4 regions of the Agrobacterium sp. CG160-95 genome follow, and region 1 is predicted to be linked to each of the others. Evidence: predicted binding sites of a transcription regulator. Region 1 holds the regulator's gene; each other region holds the start of a gene.
The links. The regulator PhoB, encoded in region 1, activates phosphate uptake and scavenging genes when phosphate is short. The targets are predictions, from matches to a motif close to TGTCATNNANCTGTCAT.
Positions count from the first base shown of each region.

Region 2: the regulator PhoB is predicted to act here: its motif matches at 2,379-2,395, upstream of ACQZ63_RS17830 (ceramide glucosyltransferase).
Region 3: the regulator PhoB is predicted to act here: its motif matches at 1,560-1,576, upstream of phnC (phosphonate ABC transporter ATP-binding protein).
Region 4: the regulator PhoB is predicted to act here: its motif matches at 2,637-2,653, upstream of ACQZ63_RS18565 (LTA synthase family protein).

Region 1 covers NZ_JBNWDU010000001.1:993,346-998,356, forward strand. Annotated here, with positions in the region: gene ACQZ63_RS04950 (aspartate aminotransferase family protein) at 1-1,056, opposite strand, end outside; gene ACQZ63_RS04955 (GcrA family cell cycle regulator) at 1,487-2,020, shown strand; gene phoB (phosphate regulon transcriptional regulator PhoB) at 2,320-3,003, opposite strand; gene phoU (phosphate signaling complex protein PhoU) at 3,035-3,760, opposite strand; gene pstB (phosphate ABC transporter ATP-binding protein PstB) at 3,859-4,674, opposite strand; gene pstA (phosphate ABC transporter permease PstA) at 4,689-5,011, opposite strand, start outside.
Region 2 covers NZ_JBNWDU010000005.1:110,456-115,466, reverse strand. Annotated here, with positions in the region: gene ACQZ63_RS17850 (cold-shock protein) at 46-624, shown strand; gene ACQZ63_RS17845 (DUF192 domain-containing protein) at 624-1,109, shown strand; gene ACQZ63_RS17840 (BON domain-containing protein) at 1,169-1,417, opposite strand; gene ACQZ63_RS17835 (DUF982 domain-containing protein) at 1,629-1,898, shown strand; gene ACQZ63_RS17830 (ceramide glucosyltransferase) at 2,481-3,623, shown strand; tRNA gene ACQZ63_RS17825 (tRNA-Pro) at 3,678-3,754, opposite strand; gene ACQZ63_RS17820 (ETC complex I subunit) at 4,020-4,325, shown strand; tRNA gene ACQZ63_RS17815 (tRNA-Arg) at 4,377-4,453, shown strand; gene ACQZ63_RS17810 (DUF429 domain-containing protein) at 4,461-5,011, opposite strand, start outside.
Region 3 covers NZ_JBNWDU010000001.1:1,234,375-1,239,385, forward strand. Annotated here, with positions in the region: gene phnK (phosphonate C-P lyase system protein PhnK) at 1-71, shown strand, start outside; gene phnL (phosphonate C-P lyase system protein PhnL) at 76-783, shown strand; gene ACQZ63_RS06160 (transferase hexapeptide repeat family protein) at 780-1,397, shown strand; gene phnC (phosphonate ABC transporter ATP-binding protein) at 1,635-2,495, shown strand; gene phnD (phosphonate ABC transporter substrate-binding protein) at 2,581-3,486, shown strand; gene phnE (phosphonate ABC transporter, permease protein PhnE) at 3,556-4,542, shown strand; gene phnE (phosphonate ABC transporter, permease protein PhnE) at 4,542-5,011, shown strand, end outside.
Region 4 covers NZ_JBNWDU010000005.1:258,347-263,357, reverse strand. Annotated here, with positions in the region: gene ACQZ63_RS18580 (TolB family protein) at 1-84, opposite strand, end outside; gene ACQZ63_RS18575 (VOC family protein) at 277-654, shown strand; gene ACQZ63_RS18570 (NAD+ synthase) at 804-2,483, opposite strand; gene ACQZ63_RS18565 (LTA synthase family protein) at 2,715-4,655, shown strand; gene ACQZ63_RS18560 (DUF1003 domain-containing protein) at 4,765-5,011, shown strand, end outside.

The DNA of each region.
Region 1 (5,011 bases):
CTCTGCGCGCATGGCCTGCAGCAATTCGCCCGAAGGAATCTTCGCCTTGATGCCCAGAAGCAGGCCTTCGCCGCGAATTTCCTCGATCACGTCAGGATAACGGTCCTTGAGCGAGGCCAGACCCTGCCGGAAGACCAGCGCGACGTCACGGACCTTCTCGAGAAAACCTTCGGAGAGAACGACGTCAAGCACGGCATTGCCGACTGCCATGGCCAGCGGGTTGCCGCCGTAAGTGGTGCCATGTACGCCCGCCGTCATGCCGGAAGCGGCATCTGCCGTGGCAAGGCATGCGCCGAGCGGGAAACCGCCACCGATACCCTTGGCGACCGCCATGATATCGGGCGCAACACCGGTATGTTCATAAGCAAACAGCTTGCCTGTGCGGCCGACACCCGTCTGGACCTCATCGAAAATCAGCAGCAGGCCGTGCTCGTTGCACAATCCGCGCAGGATTTGCAGGAATTCCTTGCTGGGCGAGCGAATGCCGCCCTCGCCCTGGATGGGCTCGATCAGAAGTGCTGCAGTCTCAGCCGTGATGACGGCCTTGAGGGCATCGACATCACCGAACGGAACCTGATCGAAACCTTCGACCTTGGGACCGAAACCTTCGAGGTATTTCTGCTGGCCACCCGCGGCGATCGTCGCCAGTGTACGGCCATGGAAAGCGCCTTCGAAGGACACGATGCGGAACTTCTCCGGATGGCCCTTGGTATAGTGATAACGGCGGGCGGTCTTAATGGCGCATTCCAGGGCTTCCGCGCCTGAATTTGTGAAGAATACCTTGTCCGCGAAAGTCGCTTCCGTCAGGCGCCTGGCGAGTTTTTCCTGTCCCGGTACTTCATAAAGGTTCGAGACGTGCCAGACCTTCTCGGCCTGCGTCTTGATCGCATCAACGAGGTGAGGATGGGCGTGGCCCAGCGAGTTGACAGCAACACCGGCCGCAAAATCCAGATATCGCTCGCCGCTTTCCGTGAACAGCCATACACCCTCACCGCGCTCGAAGCGCAGGGGGGCTCTTGAAAACGTATCAAACAATGGCGCGCCGGCTTCGGCCATGGCTGTATCACTCCTTGCGCAGATGCGCTGTCAAACTGTTGTCAATAGGCTTGCGGGGTTATCCCTCGCCTGAAAATCAAAATGCCGCCTTGCGGCGGCAGGGGCACTATTGTCACTTCGTTTGCCGATGTCAACAAAAGTCAGCGTTTCCCGGGCTTCTCAAGCACTAGTATGCGGCGGCGGGCCAGCCCCAAGGTGTTGCCTTTCAGACTCAATACGCCAGCAAGTTGGGGAAAACCGGAAAATCGATTCCAGATGATTCCCGCGACTCTTGCCACGGAGTCGGGCTGGCACTAGGTTAATCGCTAATTACTAGACTGCATTGCGGCGGAACTAGTCACCGAAAATCAGGCGGAAACCACGCTTGCGGCATGCGCGCGAGACGGAGAGGGATTCTGCCGAAAATACACGCGACAAGCGGAGAAGCGGCATGAACTGGACAGACGAACGAGTCGAAAAGCTCAAGAAATTGTGGTCCGAGGGCCTTAGCGCCAGCCAGATTGCAGCGCAGCTGGGCGGCGTCAGCCGTAATGCCGTGATCGGCAAGGTCCATCGTCTCAATCTGCCGGGACGCGTCAAGGCTGGCGGTCCAGTGACTTCGGCACGCTCCGCGCCGAAGCGCACAGCTGCCCCTGCCCCGCGCGCGACGACTTTCGCAGGTCGCGTCAACGCGGCACCGGCGCGTATCCTCACCCGTTCGAACGCTGCAACGGCGCTGCACGAGGAGATCGATATCGAGACCGCGCAGGTGCTCGATTACGTTCCTTCCAAGAACGTTGTCACGCCGATTTCCCGTCGCCTGACGCTGACGGAACTGACCGAGCGCACCTGCAAATGGCCGGTTGGCGATCCGCTGAAGGACGACTTCCATTTCTGCGGTTGTGAAGCGCTGGAATCTTCGCCCTATTGCAAGTTCCATGCGAAACTCGCCTACCAGCCGGTGAGCGAGCGCCGCAAGGCTTGAGTGTTGCGGCACGCATTCAGCACTCAAAAATTACGGGCCTTCGGGCCCGTTTTTTTATGACAAAAATAAAGCCGCTTTCTGGGCGGCTTGATGGCAGGCCTCACCCTTTCCCCTTACTATCGGGCGTGACCCTTCAATCCGGATTTCAACGCGCCGCCGATCTCCTCCGGTCAAAACGGACAATGGCATCGAGTTTGGCGGATATTCATATTGAAAAAGCCCGAAATCGTTTCAGATTTCGGGCTTCCTGATTTTTTGGTGCACTACTTCGCCAGCGAAACTATCTGGTTCCGCATCGCTCAGGCTTCCATCGAATATCCCGCACCACGCACCGTGCGGATGACATCCTGCATGTGCGAGAAATTCAGGGCCTTGCGCAGACGTCCGACATGCACATCGACAGTACGCTCGTCGACATAGATATCATGACCCCAGACGCCATCCAGCAATTGCGAGCGGGAAAACACCCGACCCGGCGACGTCATCAGGAATTCCAGCAAGCGGAATTCCGTCGGGCCGAGACGCACTTCGCGGCTTTTGCGGTGAACGCGATGGGTCTCGCGGTCCAGTTCGATATCGCCGCATTTGAGCACCGACGACAGAACCTCCGGACGGGCCCGGCGCAACATGGCCTTGACCCGGGCCATGAGTTCCGGCGTCGAGAACGGCTTGACGACATAATCGTCAGCGCCGGTAGCGAGACCGCGAACCCGTTCGCTCTCTTCGCCACGCGCCGTCAGCATGATGATGGGCAGGCGTTCTGTTTCCGGCCGCATTCTCAAGCGCCGGCACAGTTCGATACCGGAGACACCGGGCAACATCCAGTCCAGGATAAGAAGATCCGGAATGCGCTCCTGCAGCCTGATTTCCGCCTCATCGCCACGGGGTATCGTGTCGACGTCGTATCCCTCAGCCTCGAGATTGTAACGAAGCAGGACGCTCAACGCTTCCTCGTCTTCCACAACTGCAATCTTGGGCACCATATGCTGAACTCCGCAAGCTTCTGCTTGTCTGTTACTCGGTCACCGAACCAAGCGTGTTGGAACTGTCGTCCTTCGGACGCTCGCCCTCCGGCTGGCTGCCGGTGGTCATGTAATAGATCGTCTCTGCGATATTCGTCGCATGATCGCCGATACGCTCGATGTTCTTGGCGCAGAACAGAAGATGCGTGCAGGTGGTGATGTTGCGCGGGTCTTCCATCATGTAGGTCAGAAGCTCCCGGAAGAGCGACGTGTACATGGCATCGATTTCCTCGTCGCGTTCACGGATCGCATTGGCCTTTTCGGCGGAACGCGTGGAATAGACGTCGAGGACTTCCTTGAGCTGCACCAGCGCCAGGTCGGACAGATGCTCGATGCCGCGGGCGAGCTTGCGCGGAACACCGGTGCCGGCGACAGCGATAACGCGCTTGGCCGTGTTCTTGCCAAGATCGCCGACGCGTTCGAGATCGGCGGCGATACGCAGGGTGCCGATGATCTCGCGAAGGTCTGCCGCCATCGGCTGACGCTTGGCGATGGTTACGATCGCCTTGTCGCCAATTTCGCGCTCAGCGTGGTCGAGAATGGTATCGTCCGAAATGACTTTCTGCGCAAGCGCAGCATCGGAATTGACGAGTGCGCGCACGGCGTCACCGCACATCTGCTCGGCAAGACCGCCCATTTCGGCGATGCGGCGCGTCAGAAACTTCAGTTCGTCGTCATAGGCAGACAGGATATGCGAATGGGTCGTTGTCTGTGTCATGGTCTATTCCTCCGGCTTGGCCTGCATGCGCGTGCCCAACAGCGGGGCACGGCAGAGGCACCAGTCTTGTACGGTTACGATAAAGCACCGGCCGGGGATCAGCCGAAGCGGCCCATGATGTAGTCCTGCGTGCGCTGGTCGTCCGGATTAGTGAACATCTTGTCGGTTTCGTTTTCTTCGACAAGATGACCAAGATGGAACATGGCCGTACGCTGGGAAACGCGCGCCGCCTGCTGCATGGAGTGCGTGACGATGACGATGGTGTAGTTGGTGCGCAGTTCGTGGATCAGTTCCTCGACCTTCGCAGTCGCGATCGGATCCAGCGCCGAGCACGGCTCGTCCATCAGGATCACTTCCGGGCTGACGGCAACCGCGCGTGCGATGCACAGACGCTGCTGCTGGCCACCGGACAGGCCCGTGCCGGATTCCAGCAAACGATCCTTCACCTCGTTCCAAAGACCCGCTTTCTGCAAGCTATGCTCGACGATCTGGTCCATATCCGCCTTGTTGCGGGCGAGACCGTGGATACGCGGGCCGTAGGCGATGTTCTCATAAATCGTCTTCGGGAACGGGTTCGGCTTCTGGAACACCATGCCGACGCGGGCACGCAGTTCCACGACGTCGATCTGCTGATCGTAGATATCGTCGGTATCGAGCGTGATCTTGCCGGTGACCCGGCAACCGTCGATCGTGTCGTTCATGCGGTTCAAGGTGCGCAGGAAAGTGGATTTACCGCAACCGGACGGGCCGATAAGTGCAGTCACCGTGTTTTCGCGGACATTGAGGTTCACGTCGTAAAGCGCGCGCTTTTCGCCGTAATAAACCGAAACATCCTTGCCGATCATCTTGTATGAGACTTCATTCATTTTCTTGTCCAGCGCCTTTTCAACTGCTGCTTCCGACAACATGTTCATTGCTCTAGCTCCCTCTACCAGCGCCGCTCAAAGCGGCGACGCAACAGGATTGCGCCAACATTCATGAGAATGAGGAACAGAAGCAGGATGATGATAGCGCCAGATGTCCGTTCGACAAAGGCACGCTCAGCTTCGTTCGCCCACATGTAAATCTGCACCGGCAGGGCCGTGGACGGATCCATAGGCGTTGTCGGATAGTTCGCGACGAATGCCACCATGCCGATCAGAAGCAGCGGCGCCGTTTCGCCCAGTGCGTGGGCGAGACCGATGATGGTGCCGGTCAGAATGCCAGGCATTGCCAGCGGCAGGACGTGATGGAAAATCGTCTGCATCTTGG
Region 2 (5,011 bases), on a different contig from region 1:
ATCAGTTGACCGGTGTGTGGCGCGTAATCGAGGGGTTGGCAGGATATGGCTGATAGGATGTCATCGAAAACGATAGTCGATGTCGAGGACCTTTCGGCCGATGCCGTGGACCTGACCGAAATCACCGGCGCGGTGAAATGGTTCGACGTTGCCAAGGGTTTCGGCTTTATCGTGCCTGACAACGGCATGCAGGACGTGCTGCTGCATGTCTCCTGCCTGCGCCGCGATGGGTATCAGACCATTCTCGAGGGTACACGCATCGTTGCCCTCATCCAGCGGCGTGACCGCGGCTTTCAGGCCTTCCGCATCCTGTCGATGGATCAGTCCACCGCCGTTCACCCGTCGCAGCTGCCGCCGGTGCGCACCCATGTGCAGGTCACGCCATCAAGCGGGCTTGAGCGTGCAATCGTCAAATGGTTCAACCGCACCAAGGGTTTCGGCTTCTTGACGCGCGGCGAAGGCACTGAAGATATTTTCGTGCATATGGAGACGCTGCGCCGCTTCGGCCTCACTGAACTGCGTCCGGGCCAGGTGGTGCTGGTGCGCTTCGGCGATGGCGACAAGGGTTTGATGGCGGCGGAAATCCACCCCGACAACCCGGCCCCGATCGGGATGTCGCACTGATGTCCGCTGTGTTTCGCAACTTGATGAAGAGCGCCGTTCTGGCGCTTCTTTTTTTCACGCTCTCAAGCGCAGCACAGGCTCAACAACAGCAGACGTTTCAATCCGAACCGCTGACGATAGAGACCGCCTCCGGAGAAACCCACGAATTTGTTGCGGAACTGGCGCTGGACAACGCCCAGCGCGAACAGGGCCTCATGTTTCGCAAGTCCATGCCGCTTGGAAGCGGTATGCTGTTCGATTTCGGCAAGGAGCGGGATGTGGCCATGTGGATGAGGAATACTCTCATTCCGCTCGACATGCTGTTCATCGCCCGGGACGGGCGCATAACCCATATCCACGAGAACGCCGTGCCACACTCAGAAGCGATCATCAGCTCCCGTGGGTCGGTCAAATTCGTGCTTGAACTGAATGGCGGCACTGCCAAACGCTACGGCATCAAACCGGGCGATCTGGTGCGCAGTGCACAAATCGGCAACCGGAAATGACATTGCCGCGTTATTGCGTCTGAAAAGGCCGGACGACGTTTCGCTCGGCCGGCAAGATCTCAGTAGACCGGCTCGATATGGCTCAAAATCCGGCAATTGGAAATGGATGCGGCAAGATTGATGGCAATGTCGATTGCCTCTACCGAATCCGCCGTCCCTTCAAGATAGATCACGTCATTTTCGACGGTTGCGGAAATCCGCGACTTCTCGAGACCGTTTTCGAAAGCCAATGCAGAGGTGATGGCCTCGCATACACCCGCCATGCGGTCTCCAAAGAAGCTTTCCTGAATGCCTGACAAATTGAACATGTGCGTTCTCCTTCTTGGCTATTACAACGCCCGAATCACGGTTTTGTTCATCTCCGGTTCATCAATTCGTTCATCTTCCATTCATCTTGGCAAATTGGAACCCCCTGCCCGATCACATTTTAGGTGATCGGGAACCATTTCGTGAGGTGAGCATTTCGCGCATGGGAGTGAAATCTGCCGTCAAGGCGCATGAAACAGGGAGGAGAATGACATGCTGATTAACAAAACGGAGCCGTGTCACCACGCCTCGTGGATGAAGCCGGTGGCGATCCACCTGCCGCTATCCGCAGCGGTGGAAATCTACAGCCCTCTGGTGGCGCTGGACATGCTGATGTACCGCTGGCCGGACGAACACGGACCGGAATATGAGGACGCACGCAGGAACTGTCTCGATGCTATCGCCGGAAAATGCGACATCGAAAAAGCGCGGGAATCGTTTCTGGTCGCAAGCAGCCACGCGCATATTCTGAACATCCACTAGCTCGTCATGTGGAAGGCTTTGTGAATATTATTGACCAATATCAATAACTTATGGTGATGACAACCGGATGGGCGACAAGTCGATCTGCGTTCATCAACATGCCTCCATAGGTCAAAACAACGGGCAATCCACCTGCGTGGATCGCCCGTTTGATTGAAGCCTGAGCTTCGTCCTATTCAGATGGCCGGGTGCACAGGGATCGGGAGGTTGGTGTGAGATACACCGTCTTAGTTTTCCCCATGCACCGGCAGTCAATACTCGGATAGATTTCGGTCTTACAATCGGTGTTTAGACGTGACTATTCCTGATAGCGCGGCAGGCCCGCTTCGTCGTTATGGCATTCAACCAGGCAAACAACCGTCTCCCCTAGCGAACAGGTTGCCTGGAAAAACCGTTCACGCTTTCTCGGTAACAAACGCGGCATCGACCCGTGCGCCAGGGGCGCATGAACGACCGAAGTCGGATCCTGCCTGCGGAACATGACATGTAACTGTCATGCAAACGTTATAATCCGCAATGACGAATTCCATGGAATCGGTTGGCGGGTAAACCGCTGAAAGCTTGGGAGTGGAACTGGCCAGCATGGAAACTGTTTTTGCCCTTTGCGCAATTCTGCTCCTCGCCTTCAATCTTCTCGGCGTCGTTCTGGCAGGCTGGCGGCTTAAAAGACGCGATACGGACAACGCACTTGTACGACAGAAGCCGCCGGTATCGCTGGTGGTGCCGCTGCGCGGCATCGAAACTTTCACACCGCTGACGCTGTCGCGCGCCTTCCAGCTCAACTGGCCGGACTATGAGCTTCTGTTCTGCGTCGCCGACGAGTTCGATCCCGTGATCGAGGAAGTGCGCAAGGCAAGCGCGGCCTTCCCCGCAGTTTCAGCGCAATTGCTCATCGGCGATGATCGCATCAGCGCCAATCCCAAACTGAACAATTGCGTCAAGGGCTGGCGTGCTGCCCGGCACGAATGGGTCATTCTGGCCGATTCCAATGTTTTGATGCCGCAATCCTATATCGAAACCATGATGTCGGCCTGGCGGCCGGATAGCGGACTGGTCTGCTCGCCGCCACTCGGCTCCCGGCCGGATGGCTTCTGGGCGCATGTGGAATGCGCCTTCCTCAACGGCTCGCAAGGCCGCTGGCAATATGCGGCGGAAGCCATCGGCACGGGCTTCGCGCAGGGCAAATCGATGTTGTGGAACAAGCCGTTCCTGGAAGAGCGCGGCGGCATCCGCGCGCTCGCCGCCGAAATCGCCGAAGATGCCGCTTCCACGAAGCTGGTCAGAAATGCCGGTCGCAAGGTACATCTGGTGTCGGCCCCGTTCGAGCAGCCGCTCGGACAGCGCCATGCCGGTGAGATCTGGTCGCGGCAGACCCGCTGGGCGCGGCTGCGGCGCGTCACCTTCCCGCAATATTTCGCCCCGGAAATCCTCACCGGCGCGCTTCCCCCGCTCCTCTTCGCGCTCGCTGCCGCGGTTGCCGCGGATGCGAACCTTGCCGTCACCGCGATTGCCGTACTCGCCATCATGTATGGCCCGGAACTGGCGCTCACAGCTCTCAACCGGTGGCCGGTATCACTCTATACCCTTCCGGCAATGGTCGCGCGGGATGTCATCATGCCATTCGTCTGGGTACGCAGCTGGATCGGCAGCGCGGTTGCATGGCGCGGCAATGTCATGACGATCGGCACGGCCGAAAGCACATTGGCCGGACCTTCAGCGGACTGAACGGAAGCTATTATTTGAAGGGGTTACACCGACAAGCGAATGTTTCGCTTTAAATGGTCGGAGTGGAGAGATTCGAACTCCCGACCCTCTGGTCCCAAACCAGATGCGCTACCAGACTGCGCTACACTCCGCCGAGGCGATGGCTGGGGAATACACGGTTCACCCGCAGTCCGCAACAGGGAAATTCATCTTTGTTGAGCCCATTGCCTCGATTGTTGAAAACTCATGCGACGCGATGGGACCGTGAAGAGGCCGCAAGGGATAATCGTCTTGACTCTCACATGGAGTCGGTCCATTTCAAATTCAGCGTTCCTGACACGATTTGGTTATTCTATTCAGGTCCGTGAATAGTAATCCGGGGCGCATGCCCCACCGCCCAACCGGAGCAGTTTCGACATGTCTGCGAAGATTTACCGCCCTGCAAAGACCGCCATGCAATCCGGCAAGGCGAAAACCAATGTCTGGGTTCTGGAATTCGACGCTGAGGTCCCGCGCAAGATCGATCCGATCATGGGATACACCTCGACATCCGACATGAAGCAGCAGGTAAAGCTGACATTCGAGACGCAGGAACAGGCAGAAGCCTATGCACAGCGCAAGGGCATCGAATACCGCGTCATCCAGCCGAAGGAAGCAACCCGCAAGGTTGTATCCTACACGGATAATTTCCGCTTCAACCGCACCCAGCCCTGGACGCATTGAAGAAGACGCACTGAACGATTTTTAGCCGGAGCAATAATAGTCCGGCACGACGGCCCCTTAGCTCAGCTGGATAGAGCGTCGACCTTCTAAGTCGAATGTCGCAGGTTCGAATCCTGCAGGGGTCGCCATCTCCATCTAAACTGCCGCTTTCGGGATCCAGATCGCGGAAATGTCGTCGCCATACGGCACTGCCTCACTCTCCAAAGCACAAATCCCGACCCAGGCGCACACGACGGCATCCATCTTGTCCTCAAAAGCCTTCATCTCCCATCCCTTTGCGTTCGTCGCGGGAATGATGAGTGCATCGGCAACCCCACCTATCCGTCGATCCAGATGTGCGATGATGAAAGACCAGACCTCGAGGAGTTTGGCGCGACGGTCTGCGGACGTATCCGACCGCCAGTAGCTGCCGACTTTTCCCTGCTTATACGGAAGCCGTTTCGCGGCGTTGGTCAGTTCAACAAGCGCAGGGTGCGGGTAGACTTCGAGCAGACCGGGACTGCTGATTTCCCTGGTTAATAACGGATATCCCGCAAGTTCAAACCCCATTTTAAGATCATCACTGACCTTGCCGGGCCTGATTGCATTTGGGGTATGGGTGCCGCATTGCCGGGAACCATAGGCGGAAGACACCAGATTGTCCGAAGCACGGCGGGCAGTAATCGGTTGATGCGAGAGCGGCATAT
Region 3 (5,011 bases), 240 kb from region 1:
CAGACCGGGTGCTGGATGATCCGCGCGAACCCTACACGCAATTGCTTGTTTCCTCCATTTTGCAGGTTTGACGCCATGCCGACACCCCTTATCGTTTCGGAAGTCTTCAAAAGCTTCACCATGCATCTTCGCGATGGCATCGAACTGCCTGTTGTCCGGGATGTCAGTTTCTCCGTGTCCGGCGGAGAATGTGTCGTGCTCGGCGGCCCATCCGGCATCGGCAAAAGCTCGATCCTGAAAATGCTCTATGGCAATTATGCCATCGACAGCGGCCAGATCCTCATCCGCCACGAGGATCAGGTCATCGACATGGGCAGCGCCTCGCCGCGCACCATCCTCGAGATTCGCCATCGCACCATCGGGTATGTCAGCCAGTTTCTGCGCACCGTGCCGCGCGTTCCGGCGATCGACGTCGTCGCCGAGCCGCTTTTTGCGCGCAAGGTTGCCGCAGAAGAGGCCCGCGAGCAGGCAGCCGTTCTGCTTTCGAAACTCAACCTGCCGCGGGAATTGTGGTCGCTGCCGCCAGCAACCTTTTCCGGCGGCGAGCAGCAGCGCGTCAACATCGCACGCGGTTTCATCACCGATCACGCGATCCTGCTTCTCGATGAACCGACCGCATCCCTGGATGCCGCCAACCGACGGGTGGTCGTGGAGATGATCGCGGAAAAGAAGCGCAAAGGGACGGCCTTGCTCGGTATTTTCCATGACGAGGAAGTGCGCGAAGCCGTGGCCGATCGCGTTCTGGATGTCTCGCAATTCTCCCCCCGGAAGGCAGCGGCATGAGTGTGAAGGTCGGTCTCGAACCTGTTGTCCACGAAAGTGCCCGCGTCACCAATTCATCGATCGGCCGCTATACCGAAATTTCGGAACGCTGCCGCATCGAGGAAGTGGAGATGGGCGACTATTCCTATGTCATGCAGGACGGTGCGATCTGGTGCGCCACCATCGGCAAATTCGTCAACATCGCCGCATCCGTCCGCATCAACGCGACCAATCATCCGATGTCGCGCGCCACACTTCACCATTTCACCTACCGTGCCCGCAATTATTGGGACGACGCCGAAGATGAAAATGACTTCTTCGCCGCCCGCCGCGCCAAGCGCGTGGTGATCGGCCACGATGTCTGGATCGGCCATGGCGCGACCATCCTGCCTGGCGTCACAATCGGAAACGGCGCGGTAATCGGGGCCGGTGCGGTCGTGTCGAAAGACGTTGCGCCCTATACCATCGTCGGCGGCGTACCCGCCCGGCTGATCAGGACCCGCTTCCCGGCGGACCTTGGCCAGCGCATGGACGATCTCAAATGGTGGGACTGGGACCACGCAACGCTGCGCGGCGCACTGGACGATTTCCGCACCCTCGCCGCCGAGGATTTCGTGGCGAAATACGCCGGGTAAAATCGCCCCACACCGAAGAAACTGCAGATTCCGGGGTCATGCTCCGGGGTCTCCCTAACCATGTCTGCGAGACACAGCGCGGGCTTCAAGCCCTTGGCACGACTACTAAAAGGTTCGCAGGCGACCACGCGCACGCCTTATCTGCGCATTCTGTAATATTTTCTTCATCAAACTGACATTCACGCTTCACGCACCGCTGTTAGGTCGAACCCCATCAGAAGAAGATTGGACGGGGAAATGAGCTTTCACCTGAAGCAAGTCACGCGCCGTTTCGGCAACCACACTGCGGTCGATTCCGTGAATGTGGAAATTCCGCAAGGCCAGATGGTTGGCGTGATTGGACGTTCTGGCGCAGGAAAGTCAACGCTGCTGCGCATGATCAACCGCCTCGTCGATCCCTCCTCGGGTTCCATTCACTTCAACGACACGGAAGTCTCTTCGCTGAAGGGTGCCGCCCTGCGCAACTGGCAGCGCGACTGCGCGATGATCTTCCAGCAGTTCAATCTGGTGCCGCGTCTCGACGTGCTCACCAATGTCATGCTCGGCCGCCTGAACCACCGTTCGACCGTGCTCAGCCTGTTCAACATCTTCACGGATGAAGAGCGCCTGATGGCGATTGCCGCCCTCGAGCGGCTCGGCATCGAGCACGTGGCCATGCAGGCGGCGGGCACGCTTTCCGGCGGCCAGCAGCAGCGCGTCGCTATCGCCCGGGCACTAATGCAGTCTCCGAAGATGGTTCTCGCCGACGAGCCGATCGCCTCTCTCGATCCCCTGAACGCCAAGATCGTCATGGACGCCCTGCGCGACATCAACGAGCGTGAAGGCATCACCGTCATCACCAATCTGCATACGCTGGATACGGCGCGCAATTATTGCGAACGCATCATCGGCATGTCGCAGGGTCGAGTCGTTTTCGACGGAACACCCGCCGAACTGACGGCTGCGGCGGTCACGGAGATTTACGGCACGGATTCACACGGCGCCGGCATCGACGAGACCATGACCTCGACCAGCATCAATATTCCCGGCGCGCAGCTTGCCGCGCGTCCGGTTCAGCAATCTGCCGGTCCCGAACCGCTGGCTCTCGCCGGGCTCTGAGGAACCGCTCAGCATCGTTTGCGCCCGCGTCAAGGGCCGATACTTCACAACAAACTCCGGCTCGCCGGGAAACAGGAGAAAGTCCATGTTGAAGAAAATCCTTCTTTCGGCAGTCGCCCTTGGCGTTCTGGCCGGTTCGGCCATGGCTCAGGACGTCAAGGTCCTGCGTATCGGTCTCGACGGTTCGGAAAATGAAGCCGACCAGATCCGCAACACGAAGTGCGTTGCCGATGGCCTCAAGGCTGCAACCGGCGTTTCCGAAGTTCAGGTTTTCCCGTCGCCGGACTATAACGGCGTTATCCAGGGCCTGCTCGGCGGCACCATCGACATCGCCTCCATGGGCGCTTCTTCCTACGCCAAGATCGCTCTTGCCGATCCGAAGGCTGTCGACCCGATCCTGACCACGGCTGGCGCTGACGGTTCGACCGGTTATTACACCATCATGGTTGCCCGCAAGGACAGCGGCATCAAGACGCTGGCTGACGCCAAGGGCAAGAAGATCGGCTTCGCCGATCCTGACTCCACCTCCGGCTTCCTCGTCCCGAATGTTGCTATTCCGAAGGAAACCGGCGTTCCGGTCAAGGAATATTTCTCTGAAACCGGCTTCGGCGGCGGTCATGAGAACCTCGTTCTCGCCGTTCTCGACAAGAAGTTCGACGTTGGCACGACCTTCGGTTCGGGCGTCGGCAAGTGGGAAGAAGGCTACACGGCCGGCAACCTCTACCAGATGGTCAAGAAGGGCAATCTCGACATGGACGATATCGTCGAAGTCTGGAAGTCCCCTCTGATCCCGAACGGTCCGCTCATGGTCGCAAACAAGATCGGCGACAGCATGAAGCAGAAGGTCGAGACCTTCTTCATGGAACTGCCGAAGAAGGACCTCGCCTGCTTCCAGGGCTTCAGCCAGGGCAAGAACACCGGCTACGTCAAGGTCGATCCGTCCTTCTACCAGACGATCATCGACGCCCGTAAGTCCGTTATCGGCGGCTGATCCTCAGATCATATCCGGAAGCGGCGGTGCCTTGCGGCACCGCCGCTTTTGCCAATAAAGGAAAGCGGCATGGCGACCACACTGCAACATGGTACCCTCACGCCCGAGGGATTGAGCGCATCGTCCCGAACGGTGATGCGTCATTATCAACAGCAGCTTAGGACACGGCGGATTTATACCGTTATGTCGCTCGTTATCTTCCTCATCGTCCTTGCCGCCTCACTGAATTTCGCCAATGAGGCCAATTCGGGCAAGTTCTTCGAGCGCCTGCCATATTTTTTCGACTTCATGAAAACATTCGTGCCGGATAGTCCGCTCGAGGTCTTCCGGGCGATGTTCGACCTGCCGTCGCCCTATGACAACGGTTCGCTGAAATACAACTATGTCGCGGATCGCGTTTACATCACCAACGGTTTCTACATACCGCATTTCATCTATCAGCTGATCATCACGCTCAACATCGCGCTGGTCTCGACGATAATAGGCACGACCTTCGCATTTGTGCTGTGCTTCTTTGCCTCCACCAACCTTATCGGTGCCGGCCTCGTGCGCTGGGTGGTACGCCGGGTAATGGAGATCCTGCGCGCCTTTCCGGAGATCGTCGTCGCGGGATTGCTGACTGCCATCTTATCGATCGGGCCGATCGCGGCGATCATCGCGATTTCCGTGCACACCATCGGGGCTCTGGGGAAGCTATTCTTCGAAGTCGTGGAAAATGCCGACATGAAGGCGGATGAAGGCCTGCGTGCCGCGGGTGCCAACTGGCTGGAGCGGGTTCGCTTTGCCATCGTGCCGCAGGTCCTGCCCAATTTCGTGTCCTATGCATTGCTGCGTGCCGAAATCAATGTACGCGCCTCGACCATCATCGGCGCCGTTGGTGGTGGCGGCATTGGCGAGGTCTTCCGGCTGTCGATCGGTAACGATCACGCCTCCAAGACCTATGCCATCATCTTCCTGCTGCTGATCACCATCATCGCCGTAGACCAGTTTTCAAGCTGGTTGCGCCGCAGGCTGATCGGCCATCAATCCTTCGAATTCGGACGGGGAGCGGCCTGATGTCGTCCAGCTTCATTCTCAATACCGCAGACCGCGAGAGGCTGACGGCCGCACATCCCGCAATTTTCAATCGCGGCTTCATGCAGCGATACGGCTTGCTGACCGGTATTGTCGCCGTCCTCGTCTATCTCACCGCCTGCTTTTTCTTCTTCAATGTCGGCCCCGCCTTCATGCAGGGTCGATGGGATCGCGCTTCGAGCTACATTCAGGACTGGTATTCCTGGCGGGCCCAGCCACGCCTTCGTTTCGAAGACGGCAAGGTGAACCCGCAGTGGTCAAGCCGGATGCAATATCCCGCCGATGCGCCGATCGACTGGCTGCAACCCTTGCCGGATGGCGGCTACAGCGTCGTTTACGCGGGCACGCAAAACCGTCTCGACGTAACGCCGACCCGGGTGGACGTCTATGTGGACGGCAAGAACTATACCGTCATCATCAATGGCGACAAAGCTCTGGCGCCTGAGGTCCT
Region 4 (5,011 bases), on a different contig from region 1:
CGGAGCCTCGAACAGCTCCGGCGTCTGCCAGACCACCCGCATCTGCCGAGTGCGGATGTTGAAGATTTCGATGGAACTGCGCATGCTGCCTCCCGGGCCTGTCGATCGTCTGGCGTGGAGCGTTGAATGGCACAACCATTCCGTTTGCATCCGCCACCGCCGTAATTATGATCCTATTGCCGCAGGCACCGCCCTGCAAATTCAAATAGGAAAAAACAGCAGCGTTCCGGCACCGCCCGCACCCCTGCCCGTTTCTCCCAGATCCGAGGTTCCGCGATGAACACCATCGCCGATCACGGCATCCGCTTCGGTCGGATCGCCGCAATGCTTCCTGTCAAGAATATCGAGAAGGCCCATGACTTTTATGTCCGTGTGCTGGGCTTCGAAAAGACCTTCGAAAACGGCAACCCTGTCGGTTTCATGATCCTGAAACAAGGTAACGCCGAGTTGCACCTGACATTGCAGTCAACGCACAAACCGGCCCCCTTCAATGTGGCGCATATGCTGGTCAGCGACGCCGACGCGCTGCATGCGCTTTGCAAAAGCCACGGGCTTCGCATCATCAAAAGTCTGCAGGACAAGGATTATGGCCTGCGGGCCTTCGTTTTCGAAGACCCGGATGGTAACCGCATCGATGTGGGGCAGGTTATTTAACGAGATAGGGAGACGGCGCGGCGTGTCCGCGCCGTTGGAGGAAAAGGATGCTTCTTCGCCATCGATATATGGCGAAGCCGCAGCATCCGCACTCCGTCACCCCGAACTAGATTCGGGGTCCAGCAAGCTCCCTCCATGCCCTCCTTCGACTACCTGTCCCTGAACCGGTTGGTAATCGGATAACGGCGATCGCGGCCGAAGTTCTTCTTGGTGATCTTCACCCCGGGCGCGGATTGGCGGCGTTTGTATTCGGCGAGATAGAGCAGATGCTCGATCCGGTGCACCGTCGCGATATCATGGCCACGCGCGAGGATTTCCTCGACCGACATTTCCTTTTCCACCAGGCACTCCAGAATATCGTCCAGCACCGGATAGGGCGGCAGCGAATCCTGGTCTGTTTGGTTGGGTCGCAATTCGGCGGATGGCGCCTTGGAGATGATATTGGCGGGGATCACTTCGCCGGACGGCCCGAGCGCGCCGGGCGGCACATGGGAATTGCGCCAGCTGGAGATGGCGTAGACCTGCATCTTGTAGAGGTCCTTGATGGGATTGAAACCGCCATTCATGTCGCCATAAAGCGTCGCATACCCCACCGACATTTCCGACTTGTTGCCTGTTGTCACCACCATCGAGCCGAACTTGTTGGAAACAGCCATGAGAATGGTGCCGCGTGTTCGGCTCTGCAGGTTTTCTTCGGTAATGCCTTCTTCCGTGCCTTCGAACATTTCCGAAAGCGCCGACAGGAACCCATCCACCGGTTCGGCAATCGGCACGATATCGTAACGGCAGCCGAGCGCTCTGGCGCAATCGGCTGCGTCCTTCAGCGAATCCTCGGAGGTGTAACGATAGGGCAGCATGATGCAGCGCACCCGCTCTTCGCCCAGCGCATCAACAGCAAGCGCAGCGCATATCGCCGAATCGATACCGCCGGAAAGGCCGAGAACCACGCTCTTGAAGCCGTTCTTGTTGACGTAATCGCGAAAGCCCAGCATGCAGGCGCGGTAATCCGCCTCCTCGCCTTCAGGGATTTTCGAGAAAGGACCGCTCTCGCAGCGCCAGCCTTCTGCGGTGCGTTTCCAATCGGTAACGGCAAGGGTCGCCTCGAACTGGCTCATCTGGAAGGCAAGGGTCTTGTCGGCATTGAAACCGAAGCTCGCGCCGTCGAAAACCAGCTCGTCCTGCCCGCCAAGCTGATTGGCGAAGACCAGCGGCAAGCCGCTTTCGATTACTTGCTTCAGCGCCACCTGATGGCGCACATCCAGCTTGCCGCGATAATAGGGCGAACCATTCGGCACCAGCAGGATTTCCGCCCCGCTTTCGGCAAGCGTTTCGCACACACCCATATCGTTCCAGATTTCCTCGCAGATCGGAATGCCGATCCTGACACCGCGGAAATTATAGGGACCGGAGATCGAACCTTCGGCGAAAACGCGTTTTTCATCGAACTCGCCGTAATTCGGCAGGTCGATCTTGTCGCGCAGCGCGATGATCCTGCCGCCATCCAGAAGCGCAACCGAATTGTGCCGGCCCGTTTCGCCCTGACGCGGAAAACCGATGACGACGCCCGGCCCGCCATCGGCGGTTTCCGCCGCCAGTTCTTCCACGGCCTTCAGGCACGCTTTCAGAAAAGCCGGCTTCAATACCAGGTCTTCCGGCGGATAGCCGGATATGAACAGCTCGGTCAGAAGCAGGAGATCGGCACCCTGCGTCGCCGCATCGGCCCGTGCTTCGCGCGCCCTGGCGAGATTGCCCGCCACGTCGCCAACAGTCGGATTGAACTGCCCGACGGCAATTCGAAGATGGTTTTTGATGTCGTGTCTGTCGCTCATGGCTTTTCAATACCGCGCCCGTGCCCGCTCCGCAACGCGGCAATTGCATGCCGCACCACCTTGATAGGATGAAGCCGCAACCGGCATTCACGCTAAGGTTATCACCGCACCGGCCACACCCCGCAAAGTTCATGTCGCGTTCATCGCGCTTATGTGACAGTTACATGACAGTTTTGCGACGCCCCGATTCACCTCCCCGAATTGCGCGGTGTTGCCTCGTAATACCGGAGTATGAGTTTGAGAAATTCGGCGCCAAAAACAACGGCTTCCGAAAAGGCTGATTTTGTCTTTTCGCCTGCATGGACGCGGAGCCTTTCCAAGCTTTCGGGTAAGGCCTACACGCTTGCCAATCTAACGTTTTCCTCGGTCGTGCTTGTCGTCGCGCTGGAATGGATCGCCCGCGGTTCGCTAGTTGATGTCGGCACCTTCCTCACCTCATCCGCCCGCCCCGGCATGACCACCATCGCCGCCGTGCTGCTGCTGCTCGTAGCGCTGGATTCCATCCTCGGCCGCCGTTACCTGTCGCTCATCGCCGTTGCGCCGCTTTGCGCGCTGACAGGGCTGATTTCCGCGCAGAAACAGACCTATCTCTCCGATCCGCTTTATCCCTCCGACCTGCTGTTCGGCCGGCAGATCCTCGAGCTTCTGCCCACCATGCTGAAAGCCCAGCCGCTGACGGCCGTGCTGGTCGGCCTTGGCCTTTGCGCCACGGTTGCGGCCCTTTCCACCCTGTGGCTGCTGGCGCGGCGTTATTCGCCGGGCTTGAGCTGGCGCGAACGCGCCGCAGGTCTTGTGCTGGCGCTGCCGCTTCTGGCCGGCCTCGCCTCGCTCATGGACTATTCGCATTATTCGTGGGTGCGCGATCGTCTCAACATCATCCCCATGATGTGGGATCAACAGGAGAATTACCGCCATAACGGTTTCCTGATGGCCTTTGCCTTCAATATTCCCATGGCCAACGTCTCGGCGCCGCAGGGTTACGGCGAAAACAGCATTGCGGACCTGACCTCGGAACCCGCCGCCTTTGCCGCCAACACGGGCGATTACCCTGATGTCATCATGTTGATGAGCGAATCGCTGTGGGATCCGACACGGCTTGAAAACGTGAAGCTCTCTGCCGATCCGATGCCCAACATCCGCGCCAAGCAATCCGGCAACGTGTTCTCGCCGGAATTCGGCGGCATGACGGCGAATGTGGAATTCGAGGCGCTGACCGGCTTTTCCAACGCCTTCCTGCCCTATGGCAGCATTCCCTACCAGCAATATATCCGCCGCCCGGTACCCTCGCTTGCCAGCTTCTTCCGTGGCGAAGGGTATTCGGCCATCGCCATGCATCCGTTTCAGGAATGGTTCTGGAACCGCAAGGAAGTTTACAGGAATTTCGGCTTCGAGGAGTTCCGCTCGGAAGAGACATTGCCGCCCATGGAAAAGCGCGGCAACTTCGCCTCCGACGACGCGCTGATGGACCAGATCATGGTGGCCGCGGACGATGCGCGCAACCCGCTCTTCCTCTTCGCCGTCACCCTGCAGGGACACGGACCTTACGAGGCGGGCCGTTATGCCAGCGACACCATCGGCGTAGAGGGCGATCTTTCCGCTTCCGCATCGCAGGCGCTTGGTACCTATGCGCAGGGCGTGGCGGAGGCCGACGACGCCCTTCTGAAGCTGATGCGCTGGGCAAAAAAGCGCGAGCGCGAAACCATCATCGTGCTCTTCGGCGATCACCTGCCGCCGCTTGGCCAGACATTCGTGGAAAGCGGCTACATGCCGGGCATGGTGGCCAGCCGCCGCGCGCCGCTGGAAGTCATGAAAAAGGAACACGAGACGCCGCTTGTCGTCTGGTCCTCGAAGACGGGGGTGCGCAAGAATATCGGCACCATCAGCCCGGCGCTGTTGCCCTATCACGTACTGAAAACAGCCGGTTTCTCAGACCCCTTCTATACGGGGACTTTGGGTGAAGTGCAGGATGCGTTTTCCGTTGTCGACCGGCATATGCTGGTGGCAACGGATGGCAAGGCCCTGCCCGACTGGTCGATCTCACCCAATTCCATTCCGGACGTGGTGCGCAATTATCGCCTGCTGCAATTCGACATGATGTTCGGCGAGCAATATGGCCGAGAGCGCTTCTTCCCCGGCTTCAACTGGGTAAATGACGCTACACCCTCCGTCTGATGGGGCTGGATGCCTAAACGGCATGGCAGCGGAAATCGTTTGAATTCCTTTGCCATGCGGGTTTATCTCGACAGGGCCTTACCGAACCATCAGCACCACGAGAAGCACCGTGTCAGACATCTCCGACTATATCGTTTCGCACTTCAAGCGCTCCTCCCGGGAAATCGGCGAGGTGGAGCGTCGTATTCTGGAACTGTCGCACCAGAAAAAGCTGGTCTCGACCGACACCAATGCGGAATTTTCCGCCGGGGCAAACCTGGGCGACAGGCTGGCCGACAGCATTGCAAGGGTTGGCGGCTCCTGGGGATTTATCCTCAGCTTCTGCTTTTTCCTGGTGTTCTGGGCAATCATCAACA